Regions from separate parts of the Streptomyces sp. NPDC017246 genome, predicted to be linked through region 3. Evidence: riboswitches for the same ligand, from Rfam matches in the RefSeq annotation. Region 3 holds a riboswitch; each other region holds the start of a gene.

Region 1 (4,455 bases), on a different contig from region 3:
GACGAGCGAGACGTGGAACCTGGTCGGACCGTGGGACAGGACTGAGGACGGGAAAGGGAATCGACATGACGGAGACCTTCGGCGCGGACTTCCTGGTGCGCTGGCTGGCCGCGGTGGCAGAGGCCGTCGACCGTGAGGCGGACCGGCTCACGGAGCTGGACTCGGCGATCGGTGACGCCGACCACGGCGCCAATCTCAAGCGGGGATTCGCCGCCGTGACCGAGACCCTCGCCAAGGAGCCGCCGACGACGCCCGGCGCCGTGCTGACCACCGCCGGGCGGGAGCTCATCTCCACCGTGGGCGGTGCGTCGGGACCGCTGTACGGCACGCTGCTGCGCCGTACGGGGAAGACGCTGGGCGAGGACGACCGCGTGACCCGGGCGCAGTTGGCGGACGCCCTCGGCTCCGGGGTGGCCGCCGTGTCCCAGCTGGGCGGCGCACAGGTGGGTGACAAGACGATGCTGGACGCGCTGGTCCCGGCGGTGGAGGGCCTGCGGGACTCGTTCGGGGCGGCCCGCGCGGCCGCCGAGGAGGGCGCCCTCGCGACCGTACCCCTACGGGCCCGCAAGGGCAGGGCCAGTTATCTGGGTGAGCGGTCGATGGGGCACCAGGACCCGGGGGCGACCTCCTCCGCGCTGTTGTTCGCCGCGCTGGACGAGACCGCGCTCGCCGAGAACGGGCGTACCGGGGAGGCGTCATGAGCGGGTCACCCGTCGGGATCGTGCTCGTCTCGCACAGCGCCGCCGTCGCCGCGGCCGTGGCCGAGCTGGCCCAGGGGCTCGCCGGAGGCGGCGACCTGGCGCCGATCCTCCCGGCGGGCGGAACCCCGGACGGCGGCCTGGGGACGAGTTCCGAGTTGATCTGCGAGGCGGCGAAGGGCGTCGACCGGGGCGCCGGCGTGGCGATCCTGGTCGACCTGGGCAGCGCCGTGCTCACCGTGAAGGCCTTGCTCGCCGAGGGCGACGAACTGCCCGCCGGGTCTCGCCTGGTGGACGCCCCGTTCGTCGAGGGCGCGGTCGCCGCCCTGGTCACGGCGAGCGCGGGCGGCGACCTCGACGCCGTGTCGGCGGCGGCCTCGGAGGCGTACGCCTACCGCAAGGAGTGACTGCGCGCAGTGAGCGAGAGGCCGCACCGGGTGGCGACCGTGTTGTGATCCAGCAGGTCAACGCACTAATGTCGCAGGGCCTTGGTGTACGGGAAACCGGTGAAGTACCGGTGCGGCCCTCGCCACTGTGATCGGGAGGTCCGGCTCCACCCCCGCGGGAAATACCCACGGGGAAGCCACTGGACCACGACGGGAGACCCTCGTGGTGTGGGAAGGCGGAGTCCGGGCGCATGACCGTCAGCCAGGAGACCGGCCAGGGTGCGTTGTCCATCCACGAGGTGCTGGAGAGGGTCTCCCAACCATGCATATAGCCGAGGGGTATCTGCCCCCTGTGCACGCCGCCGCCTGGGGCGTCGCGTCCGCGCCGTTCGTCGTCCACGGGGTCCGCGCGCTGACCCGCGAGGTGCGGTCGAATCCTGAGTCCACCCTGCTGCTCGGTGCCTCCGGCGCCTTCACGTTCGTCCTGTCGGCACTCAAATTGCCTTCCGTGACAGGCAGTTGCTCGCATCCGACCGGGACGGGGCTGGGCGCGATCCTGTTCCGGCCCCCCATCATGGCGGTCCTGGGCACGATCACCCTTCTCTTCCAGGCCCTGCTGCTCGCCCACGGCGGGCTGACCACGCTCGGCGCGAACGCCTTCTCGATGGCGATCGTCGGGCCCTGGGCGGGCTACGGCGCGTACCGGCTGCTCCGCCGGTTCGGTGCGCCGCTGATGGTCGCCGTCTTCTTCGGCGCCTTCGTCGCCGACCTGTCCACGTACTGCGTGACCAGCGTTCAGCTCGCTCTCGCCTTCCCGGACCCGGGGAGCGGCATTCCCGGCGCGCTCGCCAAGTTCGGCGGGATCTTCGCCGTGACGCAGATTCCGCTGGCGGTCAGCGAGGGACTGCTCACCGTGCTCGTGATGCGGCTGCTCACCCAGTCGAGCAAGGGCGAACTGACCCGGCTCGGCGTCCTCGCCGGGCGCACGACGGAGCGACGCGAGGAGGCGGCCGCGCGATGAGCCGGAACGCGAAGATCAACACCCTGTTGCTGCTCGTCGTCGCCGCGCTCGCGGTACTGCCGCTCGCGCTCGGGCTCGGGGACCACAAGGAGGAACCGTTCACCGGGTCGGACGCGGAGGCGGAGACCGCCATCACCGAGCTCCAGCCGGACTACGAACCGTGGTTCAGCCCCCTCTACGAGCCCCCGTCCGGTGAGATCGAGTCCGCGCTCTTCGCCCTCCAGGCGGCCATCGGCGCCGGGGTGCTCGCGTACTACTTCGGCCTGCGGCGCGGGCGCCGGCAGGGGGCGGCCCGGGCGGAGACGGAGAGGTCCGAGACCGCCGGATCGGAGACGGCTGAGGCGGAGACGGCTGGGGTGGAAACGGCTGGATCGGCGAGGGCTGGGGCGGAAACGGCCAGTTCGGACGTGGCCGCGTCGGAGACGGACGGGGCTGCCGGGACGGCCGCCGGGGCGAAGACCGCGGCGGTGGACAGGGGCGACGCGGGGGCCACGGCCGACGCCAGTACCGGTGCCGGGGCCGCGGCCGACGCCAGTACCGGGGCTGGGGCCGGTGCCGGATCCCCCCGGGCCGCGTCGTCCGTCGACGGCCAGGACGCGTAACCGCCGATGCTGCCGATCGACGCGGCGGCGCACAGCAGTCGCTGGCGTCGCCGCCATCCCGCCGAGAAGGCGCTGCTCGGCTTCGGTCTCACCCTGTGCGCGGTGAGCCTGCCGCCCTGGCCCGGTGCGGTGCTCGTGGCGACGGCCACGCTCGCGGTCCTGCTCGGCCCGGCCGGTGTGCCGGGCCGGGCGTTGTGGCGGGCGTTCCGGATCCCGCTCGGATTCTGTGTCACGGGGGCGATTCCGCTGCTCTTCGAGGTGGGCGGTGCCCGCGGGCTCGTGGCCCTCGCGCCGAACGGTCCCGCTCAGGCGGGCGGCTTGCTGCTGCGGACGGCGGCGGCCTCGCTCGGGGTGCTTCTGTTCGCCTTCACGACGCCCGTGTCGGACGTCCTGCCCCGGCTCGTCCGGGCCGGGGTGCCGGCGCCGGTGGTGGACGTGGCGCTCGTGATGTACCGCGTCATCTTCCTGCTGCTCGACTCGATGTCCAAGATCCGGCAGGCCCAGGCGGCCCGGCTCGGCCACACCTCACGGGCCGCGACCTGGCGTTCGCTCGCCGGGCTCGGCGCGACCACGTTCGTGCGGGCCTTCGACCGGGCGCAGCGGCTGCAGTCGGGGCTGGCGGGGCGCGGGTACGACGGGACGCTGCGGGTCCTGGTACCCGTGTCCCCGGTCTCCCGCCGGTTCCTCGCCGCTTCGGGCGCGCTGCTCGCGGCGCTCGTCGCCCTCACCCTCGTACTGGAAAGGTCTCTTCCGTGACGTCTTCGACGCCCCCTCCCCGTCCGGTCCCCGTCGTGGAGCTGGTGAACGCGGGCTTCGCCTACGAGGACGGGCCCGCGGTCCTCTCGGGTGTGGACTTCGCCGTGGCGGAGGGGCGGTCGGTCGCGCTGCTCGGCCGCAACGGCAGCGGCAAGACGACTCTGCTGCGGCTGCTCAGCGGCGGGCTGCGGGGCGGGAGCGGGGCGCTGCTGCTGGACGGGGCGGAGGTGGCGTACGACCGGAAGGGCCTGACGCGGCTGCGGACCACCGTGCAGCTGGTGGTGCAGGATCCGGACGACCAGCTGTTCGCCGCGTCGATCGCCCAGGACGTGTCGTTCGGTCCGATGAACCTGGGGCTTACGGAGGAGGAGGTACGGCTCCGGGTACGGGAGGCACTGGAAGCGCTGGACATCACGGCGCTCGCGGACCGCCCGACGCATCTGCTGTCGTACGGGCAGCGCAAGCGGGCGGCGATCGCGGGCGCGGTGGCGATGCGGCCCCGGGTCCTGATCATGGACGAGCCGACGGCGGGTCTCGACCCGCACGGGCAGGAACGGCTGCTCGACGCCCTCCAGCGGCTCCGGGAGACCGGCACGACGGTGCTCATGGCGACGCACGACGTGGACCTGGCACTCCGGTGGGCGGACGAGGCTGCGGTCCTGGCCCCGTCGGGTCTGCGCACCGGCCCGGTCGCGGAGCTCCTCGCGGACGACGCGCTCCTGGAGGAGGCGCGGCTGCGCCGCCCCTGGGGCACGACGGTGGCACGGCTGCTCCGTACCCAAGGCCTGCTCGCGGCGGACGCCCCGGAACCGCGCACACCGGAGGATCTGGACGCGTGGAGCGGGACGGGGGCGACGAGCGCCCGTCAGGGGGCCTGAGTCGGGACCGATCCGGGGCCGGTCCGATCCGGGACCGCTCCGCTCCGGGGCCGGTCCGCTCCGGGCCTGAGCTGATCCCGGCCCGGTCGGGCTCCTTTGCTACCGAGTAGTAGA
Region 2 (4,455 bases), on a different contig from region 3:
GGGTGACGGTGGCCGCGGGGAACGGGGGCGGTGCCGCGACCGGGGCCGTGGCCCCGGTCGCCCTCGCTCACCCGTAGCGGCGCGGTGTCCAGGTGATCGTGCGGCCGTCGGCCCGTTCGACCGCCCTCGTCTGGGAGGAGCCGACGAGGAGCAGGGTCCGCATGTCGACCTCGGAGGGCTCCAGGGTCTTCAGGGTCACCACCCGCACCGACTGCTCGGGGCCGCCCACGTCACGGGCGACGACCACCGGGGTCTCGGGGGAACGCAGTTCGAGCAGGAGGTCGCGGGCGGCGGCCACCTGGTGGGTGCGGGACTTCGACCCCGGGTTGTAGAGGGCGAGCACCAGGTCGGCGGTGGCCGCGGCGCGCAGCCGGGCCTCGATGACGTCCCAGGGCTTGAGCCGGTCGGAGAGCGAGATCGTCGCGTAGTCGTGGCCGAGGGGGGCGCCCGCGGCCGCGGCGGCCGCGTTCGCGGCGGTCACCCCGGGGAGGACCCGTACGGGGACGTCCGTGTACTCCGGTTCGCAGGCGACCTCCAGGACGGCCGTGGCCATCGCGAAGACGCCCGGGTCGCCGCCGGAGACGACCGCGACCCTGTGGCCGCGGCGGGCCAGGTCGAGGGCGAACTCCGCGCGCTCGGACTCCACCTTGTTGTCCGAGCCGTGCCGGATCTGCCCGGGACGCAGCACCGGTACCCGGTCCAGGTAGGTGGTGTAGCCGACGAGGACGTCGGCGTTGACGAGCGCGCCGCGCGACTCGGGGGTCAGCCAGGGCGCCCCGGCCGGGCCGGTGCCGACGACGACGACCTCGCCCCGCTCCCGTACGGCCGGTTCGCGGTCGACACGGGAGGGGAGCACGGCGACGGAGAAGTACGGGACGGACCCGGGGTCCACGTCCACGAGGTCGCCGGTCCGCTCGCCCGCCATGAAGGCGCGCTCCACGTACCGGGCGTCGTCGAGCCGGCCGGCCCGCTCCAGCGCCCGCTTCACGGTGGGGAAGGTACGGCCGAGCTTCATCACGACCGCCGAGTCGGTGCCCGCGAGGCGGGCCGTCAGCTCGTCCTCCGGCAGGGTGCCGGGGATGATCGTGAGGACCTCCTCCGCCTCGCAGAGCGGCTCGCCGAGCCGGGCCGCCGCGGCGGACACCGAGGTGACGCCGGGGATGACGGTGGTGTCGTAGCGGTCCGCGAGCCGCTTGTGCATGTGCTGGTACGAGCCGTAGAACAGCGGGTCGCCCTCGGCGAGGACGGCGACCGTGCGGCCCGCGTCGAGGTGCGCGGCGAGGCGGGCCGAGGCCTCCTCGTAGAAGTCGTTCAGGGCGCCGCGGTAGCCGCCGGGGTGGTCCGTGGTCTCCACCGTGAGCGGGTACATCAGCCGCTCCTCGATGTGGTCCTCGCGAAGGTGCTCGGCGGCGATCGAGCGCGCGATGGACCGGCCGTGGCGGGCCGAGTGGTACGCGATCACGTCGGCGGCGGCGATGGCCTTCACCGCGGCCACCGTCATCAGGTTCGGGTCGCCGGGGCCGAGCCCGACGCCGTACAGCTTGCCGGTCACTTCTGAATCTCCGCTTCGTGAGCGATCGCGTTGATCGCGGCTGCCGTCATGGCGCTGCCGCCGCGCCGGCCCCGTACGACGAGGTAGTCGAGGCCGAGGTCCTGGGCGGCCAGGGCGTCCTTGGACTCGGCGGCGCCGATGAAGCCGACCGGTATGCCGAGGACGGCGGCGGGCTTCCCGGCCCCGTTCGCGACCATCTGCAGGAGGTGGAAGAGGGCGGTGGGCGCGTTGCCGATGGCGACGACGGAGCCTTCGAGGCGGTCCCGCCACAGTTCGAGGGCGGCGGCGGAGCGGGTGGTGCCCAGCTCGGCGGCGAGGCCCGGCACGGACGGGTCGGAGAGCGTGCAGATCACCTCGTTGTCGGCGGGCAGCCGGCGGCGGGTGACCCCGCTCGCGACCATCTGCGCGTCGCAGAGGACCGGCGCGCCGGCGCGGAGCGCGGCGCGGGCGTTCGTGACGACCCGCGGCGACCAGGCGATGTCGCGTACGAGGTCGGTCATGCCGCAGGCGTGGATCATCCGGACCGCCACCTGGGCGACGTCGGCGGGCAGGCCCGCCAGATCCGCCTCGGCGCGGATCGTGGCAAAGGACTGGCGGTAGATCTCCGCGCCGTCCTTCTCGTAGTCGAACATCCTGTTGCTCTCGCTCATCTCGTCGTGCGGGCCGTGGTCACGGCTTCGGTCAGGGCGGTACGGGGGGTGGGGACGCCGTCCACCAGGTAGTCGCCGTCGGCGGTGGCGAGGACGTCGGTCCAGTCGCCGTGCGGGTGTCCGCAGCGGCGCTCGCACCCGGAGAAGTGCACGGGGAGGCCGGGCGCCCCTCTGCGCGCGTTGTCTCCGGGGGCGGCGTCGGCGCGGACGTCGGCGAGGGACTTGGCACAGCCGGGCCGCCCGGTGCAGGCGGTGACACCGGCCCAGGGGGAGTCGGGGCGGGTGACGAGTCCGGCCGCGTCGAGCGCGGGCAGCCGGTCGGCGCCGGCTCCGGCCACGACGACCCCGCGCCAGGGCGTGAGCCGGACCTCGTCGGCGGGGAGCAGCGCCCGGAGCTGGGCGGTGGTGAGACGGCCGAGCGGGGCGAGGACGGAGAGGGCGGCGGGCCCGAGGACGCCGGGGGAGAGGGGAGGGCCCTGGGGGAGTTCCGGTGCGGGTACGGGCACCGCCGTCACTCCCGACTCCGCCACGTCCACCGCGTACCCCTCCGGGAGTTCCCGGACCCGCCAGGCCCCGGTTCCGGCCTTCCGCGCCGTGGTCAGGAACCCGCCCGCGACCGCCAGGGCCGCGCCGGGAGCGTCGGAGCCCGCGAGCCGGACGGCCCGGCCGCCGACGTGCAGTTCGGCCTCTCCCCCGCCCACTGCGACCAAGGTCACATCCCCGCCGAGCCCGGCGACATCACCGCGTCCGTCGTCGAGGACGAAGAGGAATCGGCCGGAAAGCGCCGCCGCCCAGGGCGCGGAGCGCAGGTGGGTGTCCAGCTCGCGGGCCCACAACTGCACGTCGGCGGCGCCGAGTCCGTCGAGCCCGGAGGCCGGGGAGGCGACGATGTTGCGGACGCGTTCGTGGGTGGGGGAGGGCAGCAGGCCCGCCTCGTCGAGGAGCGCCGCCAGCTCGGCCCCGCAGCTCTCGGCGAGGCCGCGCAGCTCGGCGTTGCCGCGCGAGGTGATGCTGAGCCGTCCGTCGCCCAGGGTCTCCGCGGCGTGCGCCAGGGTCTCGACCTGACGAGACGTCAAGCGTCCTCCGGGCAGGCGGAGTCGGGCGAGGTGGCCGTCGTCGGCGGAGTGCAGGCGCAGCGCCCCGGGGCACGCGTCGCCGCGGTCCCGTATGCGAGGTTCACCCGGTTCGGGCGTCGGGGGCGGGGTGGGCGGCATGGCGGCGAGCATACCGACGGGGAACCGGCCGACCACCGGGTGTGATCCGGCCGACTCCCCGGCTCCTCCCGGCCCGCCGACCGCACGATCTACTATGCAGACGGCATGGGGTCCCAGGACCCCGGGGAGGAAGCCCGGTGAGAATCCGGCGCGGTCCCGCCACTGTGAGCCCGTACCGGACGTGCCTCGGCACGAACCGGAACGGGTGAGTCAGGAACTCCCGCCAATCCACACGACCACCCGGGGCGCGGACAACCCCGAGGAAGGCCTGCGCTCGCCATGCTTCTGCTGCTGTCGCACTCCGACACCGACCTGCTCAGCGCCCGCGCGGCCGGCGGCCCGGTGGAGTACCGCTTCGCCAACCCCGCCCGTCTCCCCCTCACCGAGCTGACCGGCCTGCTGGCCGACGCCGAGCTCGTCGTCGTCCGCCTCCTCGGCGGCCTCCGTTCCTGGGAGGAGGGCCTCGACGCGGTCCGCGCCGCCGGCAAGCCGGTGGTCGTCCTCAGCGGCGAACAGGCCCCCGACGCACAGCTGATGGAGGCGTCCACCGTCCCCGTCGGCGTCGCCACCGAGGCGCACGCCTACCTCGCGCACGGCGGCCCCGGGAACCTGGAGCAGCTCGCCCGCTTCCTCTCCGACACCGTGCTGCTCACCGGCCACGGCTTCGAGTCCCCGGCCGCCGCCCCCACCTGGGGCCCGCTGGAGCGCACCGCCCGCACGACCACCGGCCCGACCGTCGCCGTGCTCTACTACCGCGCCCACCACATGAGCGGGAACACCGGCTTCGTCGACACCCTCTGCTCGGCGATCGAGGACACCGGCGCGCAGGCGCTCCCGCTGTACGTGGCATCCCTGCGCGCCCCCGAACCGGAGCTGCTCGACCGGCTCCGTACCGCCGACGCGATCGTCACCACCGTCCTCGCCGCGGGCGGCACCAAGCCCGCGGAGGCGCAGGCCGGCGGCGACGAGGAGGCCTGGGACGCGGGTGCGCTCGCCGCGCTCGACGTGCCCATCCTCCAGGCGCTCTGCCTGACCGGCT
Region 3 (4,455 bases):
CGGACGTAGCGGGTGCCGTACGACTGGACCCAGCCGTGCCGGGTGGCCAGATAGCCGGTGAGCTGCTCGGCGAAGTACTGCACCATGTCGTTGCGTTCGGGCTCGCCGTGCACGAGGACGTCGATCCCCGTCTTCTCCTGGTAGGCGATCACCTCCTGGATCTCGGCCCTGATCCGCTGCTCGTAGCCGCCGGAGTCGATCCGGCCGGACCGCAGGTCGGCGCGGGCGGTCCGCAGTTCGGCGGTCTGCGGGAAGGAGCCGATGGTGGTGGTCGGCAGCAGGGGCAGACCGAGGCGGGTGCGCTGGGCGGCGGCCCGTTCGGCGTACGGCAGGGAGCGGCGGGTGTCCGCCCCGGTGACGGCGGCGGCCCGGGCCCGTACCACCGGGTCACGGGTGATCGGTGAGGCGGTGCGGGAGGCGAGGGCGGCCCGGTTGACGGACAGCTCGCCGGAGATGACCCCGGTACCGCCCCGCAGGCCCTTGGCGAGGGTGACGACCTCGGTGGTCTTCTGACGCGCGAAGGAGAGCCAGCGCAGGATCCGCGGGTCGATGTCGCGTTCGGCGGCGGTGTCGAGGGGGACGTGGAGGAGGGAGCAGGAGGCCGACACGTCGACCCGGTCGGTGAGCCCGAGGAGGGTGCCGAGGGTGGCGAGGGACTTCTCCAGGTCGTTGATCCAGATGTTGCGGCCGTCGACGACGCCGGCGACCAGACGCTTGCCCGGCAGGCCGCCGACGGCGGCGAGTCCGTCGAGATTGGCCGCGGCCCGGCCGGTGAAGTCGAGGGCGAGCCCGTCGACCGGTGCCTTGGCCAGGACGGGCAGGGCGTCGCCGAGCCGGTCGAAGTAGGAGGCGACGAGCAGCTTCGGGCGGTCGGTGAGCGCGCCGAGATCGCGATAGGTGCGGGCGGCGGCGTCGAGTTCGGCCGGGGTCCGGTCCTGGACCAGGGCGGGTTCGTCGAGCTGGACCCATGCGGCCCCCGCGGCACGGAGGTCGGCGAGGACCTCCGCGTACACCGGGAGCAGCCGGTCGAGCAGCGTCAGGGGATCGAAATCGGCGGCGACTCCGGGCGCCGGCTTGGACAACAGCAGGTAGGTGACGGGGCCGACGAGGACGGGCCGGGCCGCGAGGCCGAGCGCGAGGGCTTCCCGCAGCTCGTCGACCCGCTGGGAGGAATCGGCGGCGAACACCGTGTCCGGCCCCAACTCCGCCACCAGATAGTGGTAGTTGGTGTCGAACCACTTCGTCATCTCCAGCGGCGCCACGTCCTGAGTGCCGCGCGCCATCGCGAAGTAGCCGTCGAGCGGATCCGCGGCGACGGCCTCCCGGTGGCGCTCGGGGATCGCGCCGACCATGACGGTGGTGTCGAGGACGTGGTCGTAGAGCGAGAAGTCGCCGGTGGGCACTTCACGGATGCCGGCCTCGGCGAGCCGCCGCCAGTTCGCGGCGCGCAGTTCGGCGGCCGTGGAGCGCAGGGCGCCTGCGGTGACGCGGCCCTTCCAGTAGCCCTCGATCGCCTTCTTCAGCTCCCGGTCACCGCCCTGGCGGGGGTGGCCGTACACGGTGGCCCGTGCGGCCGGGGCCGTGGACTTCGTGGTCACGGAGATCTCCTTCGCGAGATGAATCCCTGAGATCCCGGAGACGGGACGAGAGCGCGAAGGGGCGACGACCGGACGGCCGACCGGGCGCGCTACGGCGCGGTCGTCCGACTGGTGTGTACGCCGACCCGCCCTCGAGGTCACCGGGATGTCCGCGCGCGGAATCGTCCGCGTGCGGGCAACGGGCAGGTCTTCGGACTCGCGGGCACGCCCTCCGGATTCCACCGGCGGACACCTAGTGGCCGTCGCTTCCCGGACCCTTCCCGGATCCAGTGCGTATGACGGCGGTCGTTCCCGCTCACCGCTGCGGGGCAGTCCCGGATTCCCACCGGGTTCCCTCTTACGACGCATCCCGCCTGGCGGACGGGGCGAACCAGCTGCACGCCCAGGCTACGGCAGCGGTCACGGCCGCCGCTGGGAAGATCGACTTGTCGCCGGCCGCCGCCCGCCGTTTCCACGAGTCCGCTGTCGACCTTCGTCGCGGAGGAAGGCCGGGTATGTCACTGATACGATTTCGAATCGTGTTCGAGAAAACACCGGCAACCCGGACTCCCGCTCGCCCGGCCGTGGTGCAGCGCCGGGGCGTGGAGCGCAGACGGGCCATCCTCGACACCGCGGAGGTCCTGCTCGTCGAGCAGGGCTACGAGGCCGCCACGCTCAAGGCGATCGGAGAGCGGGCCGGGATCCCCGTCGCCTCCGTCTACCACTACTTCTCCGACCGGCACCAGGTCGACGCCGAGCTGCTGCAAGGCCATATGAACGAGGTCGACGCCCTCGTCGGCGCCGAGCTGGAGGCCTCGGGACCGCAGACGCTGAGTGACACGGCCGACGCCGTCATCAACCCGCTGCTCGGCTACTTCCGTCGCCACCCCGGCTGCGTCGAGCTGTGGTTCAAGGGGCGCGGCGAGCCGCTCGTCGAGCTGGTCCGCGCGTTCGACGAAGCGCAGGCCGAGCGCCTCCGGCACCTCCTCGTGGAACGCGGCCTCGTCCCCGCCGACGTACCGCCGCTGGTCCTGGAGCTCGCCTTCGAGATCGGCAACCGGCTCTTCGACGTCGCGTTCCGGCGCTCGCCGGACGGTGACGACGCCACGATCGACGAGGCCCGCCGCGTCGTGACCGCGTATCTGGAGACCTACGCCTCGGACGCGCGGCGCCGGGGCTGACGGCGGTCACCGCCCGGCGGGGCGGCGACGGCCGGGGCGGCGTTGTGCGGGGCGGTCCGGGCCGCGGGGCGGCCCGGGTTCCCGAGGGGAGAAGAGGAAGCGGCGCTCACCCGCTCGGCCCGCCAGGGATGCCCGCCGGTCCGTGAATGGGAAGGCTGGTGGCACGGAGCGGGCGCTGACCGGGCGCCGACCGGGCGCGTGCGGGGTGAGAGGCGGACACGGGATGGGGCAGGACGGCAGGGGTGGGACGCGGTTGACGGAAACCGGCCCGCCGCCGGCCGCGCGGCTGCTGGCGCGCCTGGCCGTGCTGGCGGTGGTCGGTTCCGTCGTCGTGCTCGTGCTCGCGGTCGGCGAGGGCGGACTGGAGGTCGTCGGAGCCGGGCTGCTCGGCCTCGTCGTCTGTGCCGCGGGTGTCTGGTGGTTCGTGGCGCACCGCGGTGCGGTCCGGCTGCTGGGGGCGCTCCTCGCGGTCGCCGCTCCGGTCGGCGTCGTGGTGCTCTTCGCACACGACGGTCTGTGGCTGACGGCGCTGGTGCTGGTCCTGTGCTGGGGTGCCGCGCTGGCCCTGGCCCGTGCGGCGCTGCGCAAGGCCCGTCCCCGGCGGGTCAGTCGCGGCGTCGCCGCGCCCCGGCCCCGACGGCCGTACCTCATCATGAATCCGAAGTCGGGGGGCGGGAAGGTCGGCCGTTTCGGGCTGGTCGAGCGGGCGGAGGCACTCGGCGCCCGGGTGACCGTGCTCGATCCCGCGGCCCCGGCCGACGTGGCCGAACTGGCCCGCGAGGCGGTGGCCGAAGGAGCGGACCTGCTCGGCGTCGCCGGCGGCGACGGCACCCAGGCCCTGGTCGCGGCGGTCGCCGCCGAACACGACCTGCCGTTCCTCGTCGTCCCGGCCGGCACCCGGAACCACTTCGCCATGGACCTCGGCCTGGACCGGTCCGATCCGGCCCGCTGCCTGGACGCGTTGACGGACGGCGAGGAGCTTCGGATCGACCTCGGTGACGTCGCGGGCCGGCCCTTCGTCAACACGGTGTCCTTCGGCGTCTACGCCGATGTCGTCCAGCGCCCCGAGTACCGCGACGACAAGGCGGGGACGGCCCTGACCCTCATGCCGGACCTGCTGGTCGGCGAAGGGGTGCGACGGCTCGACGCGCGGATCGACGGCACGCCGCTCTCGTCCCAGCAGGCACTGCTGATCAGCAACAACCCGTACGTCTCACCCGACGTGGTGAGCAGTGGCGGCCGCCGGCCCAGTCTCGACGACGGCGAGCTGGGCGTGCTGGGCATCCGGGTGGAGGGCGCGGCCGAGGCGGCGGACCTCGCGGTGCGCGGCTCGCAGTCCACCGGCCTGACCGTCACCACCGCACGACGGGTCGAGGTGACCTCCTCGGCCGGGGAGGACTCGGAGGAGATCCCCGTGGCGGTGGACGGTGAGGCGCTGCGCATGTCCCCACCGGTCGTGTGCACCCTGCGTCCGGGCGCGCTGCGGGTCCTGGTGCCACGGGACCGCCCGGGTGTCGTCGACCCCACCCCGCCGGTGAACTGGCGACGGCTCTTCGACCTGGCCTTCGGCCGTACGGGACGGCCCCGGGAAGAGCGGACCACCGCAGGGCGGAGCAGCTGACGCGCTCCCGAACCGCGCCACCCCTTGGACTTCGTCATTACCGGTCAGTAGTGTCGCGCGCACCGCACCACTCCTC

Evidence for each region. A riboswitch is a leader RNA that binds a small molecule or an ion and turns the genes downstream of it on or off. The one in region 3 is predicted to bind cobalamin.
Region 1: another riboswitch for cobalamin. It lies ahead of ACH4MY_RS33465 (energy-coupling factor ABC transporter permease); the one in region 3 lies ahead of metE (5-methyltetrahydropteroyltriglutamate--homocysteine S-methyltransferase).
Region 2: another riboswitch for cobalamin. It lies ahead of cobN (cobaltochelatase subunit CobN); the one in region 3 lies ahead of metE (5-methyltetrahydropteroyltriglutamate--homocysteine S-methyltransferase).

What each region holds. Positions count from the first base shown of each region.
Region 1 covers NZ_JBIRMW010000020.1:2,421-6,875, forward strand. Annotated here, with positions in the region: gene dhaL (dihydroxyacetone kinase subunit DhaL) at 66-701, shown strand; gene ACH4MY_RS33460 (PTS-dependent dihydroxyacetone kinase phosphotransferase subunit DhaM) at 698-1,105, shown strand; cobalamin riboswitch at 1,171-1,378, shown strand; gene ACH4MY_RS33465 (energy-coupling factor ABC transporter permease) at 1,407-2,105, shown strand; partial or broken gene ACH4MY_RS33470 (energy-coupling factor ABC transporter substrate-binding protein) at 2,102-2,417, shown strand; gene cbiQ (cobalt ECF transporter T component CbiQ) at 2,714-3,463, shown strand; gene ACH4MY_RS33480 (energy-coupling factor ABC transporter ATP-binding protein) at 3,460-4,341, shown strand.
Region 2 covers NZ_JBIRMW010000002.1:469,972-474,426, forward strand. Annotated here, with positions in the region: gene cobJ (precorrin-3B C(17)-methyltransferase) at 68-1,552, opposite strand; gene ACH4MY_RS06880 (precorrin-8X methylmutase) at 1,549-2,184, opposite strand; gene ACH4MY_RS06885 (cobalamin biosynthesis protein CobG) at 2,199-3,428, opposite strand; cobalamin riboswitch at 3,507-3,655, shown strand; gene cobN (cobaltochelatase subunit CobN) at 3,696-4,455, shown strand, end outside.
Region 3 covers NZ_JBIRMW010000001.1:942,386-946,840, reverse strand. Annotated here, with positions in the region: gene metE (5-methyltetrahydropteroyltriglutamate--homocysteine S-methyltransferase) at 1-1,598, opposite strand, end outside; cobalamin riboswitch at 1,762-1,988, opposite strand; gene ACH4MY_RS04300 (TetR/AcrR family transcriptional regulator) at 2,180-2,758, shown strand; gene ACH4MY_RS04295 (diacylglycerol/lipid kinase family protein) at 2,982-4,379, shown strand.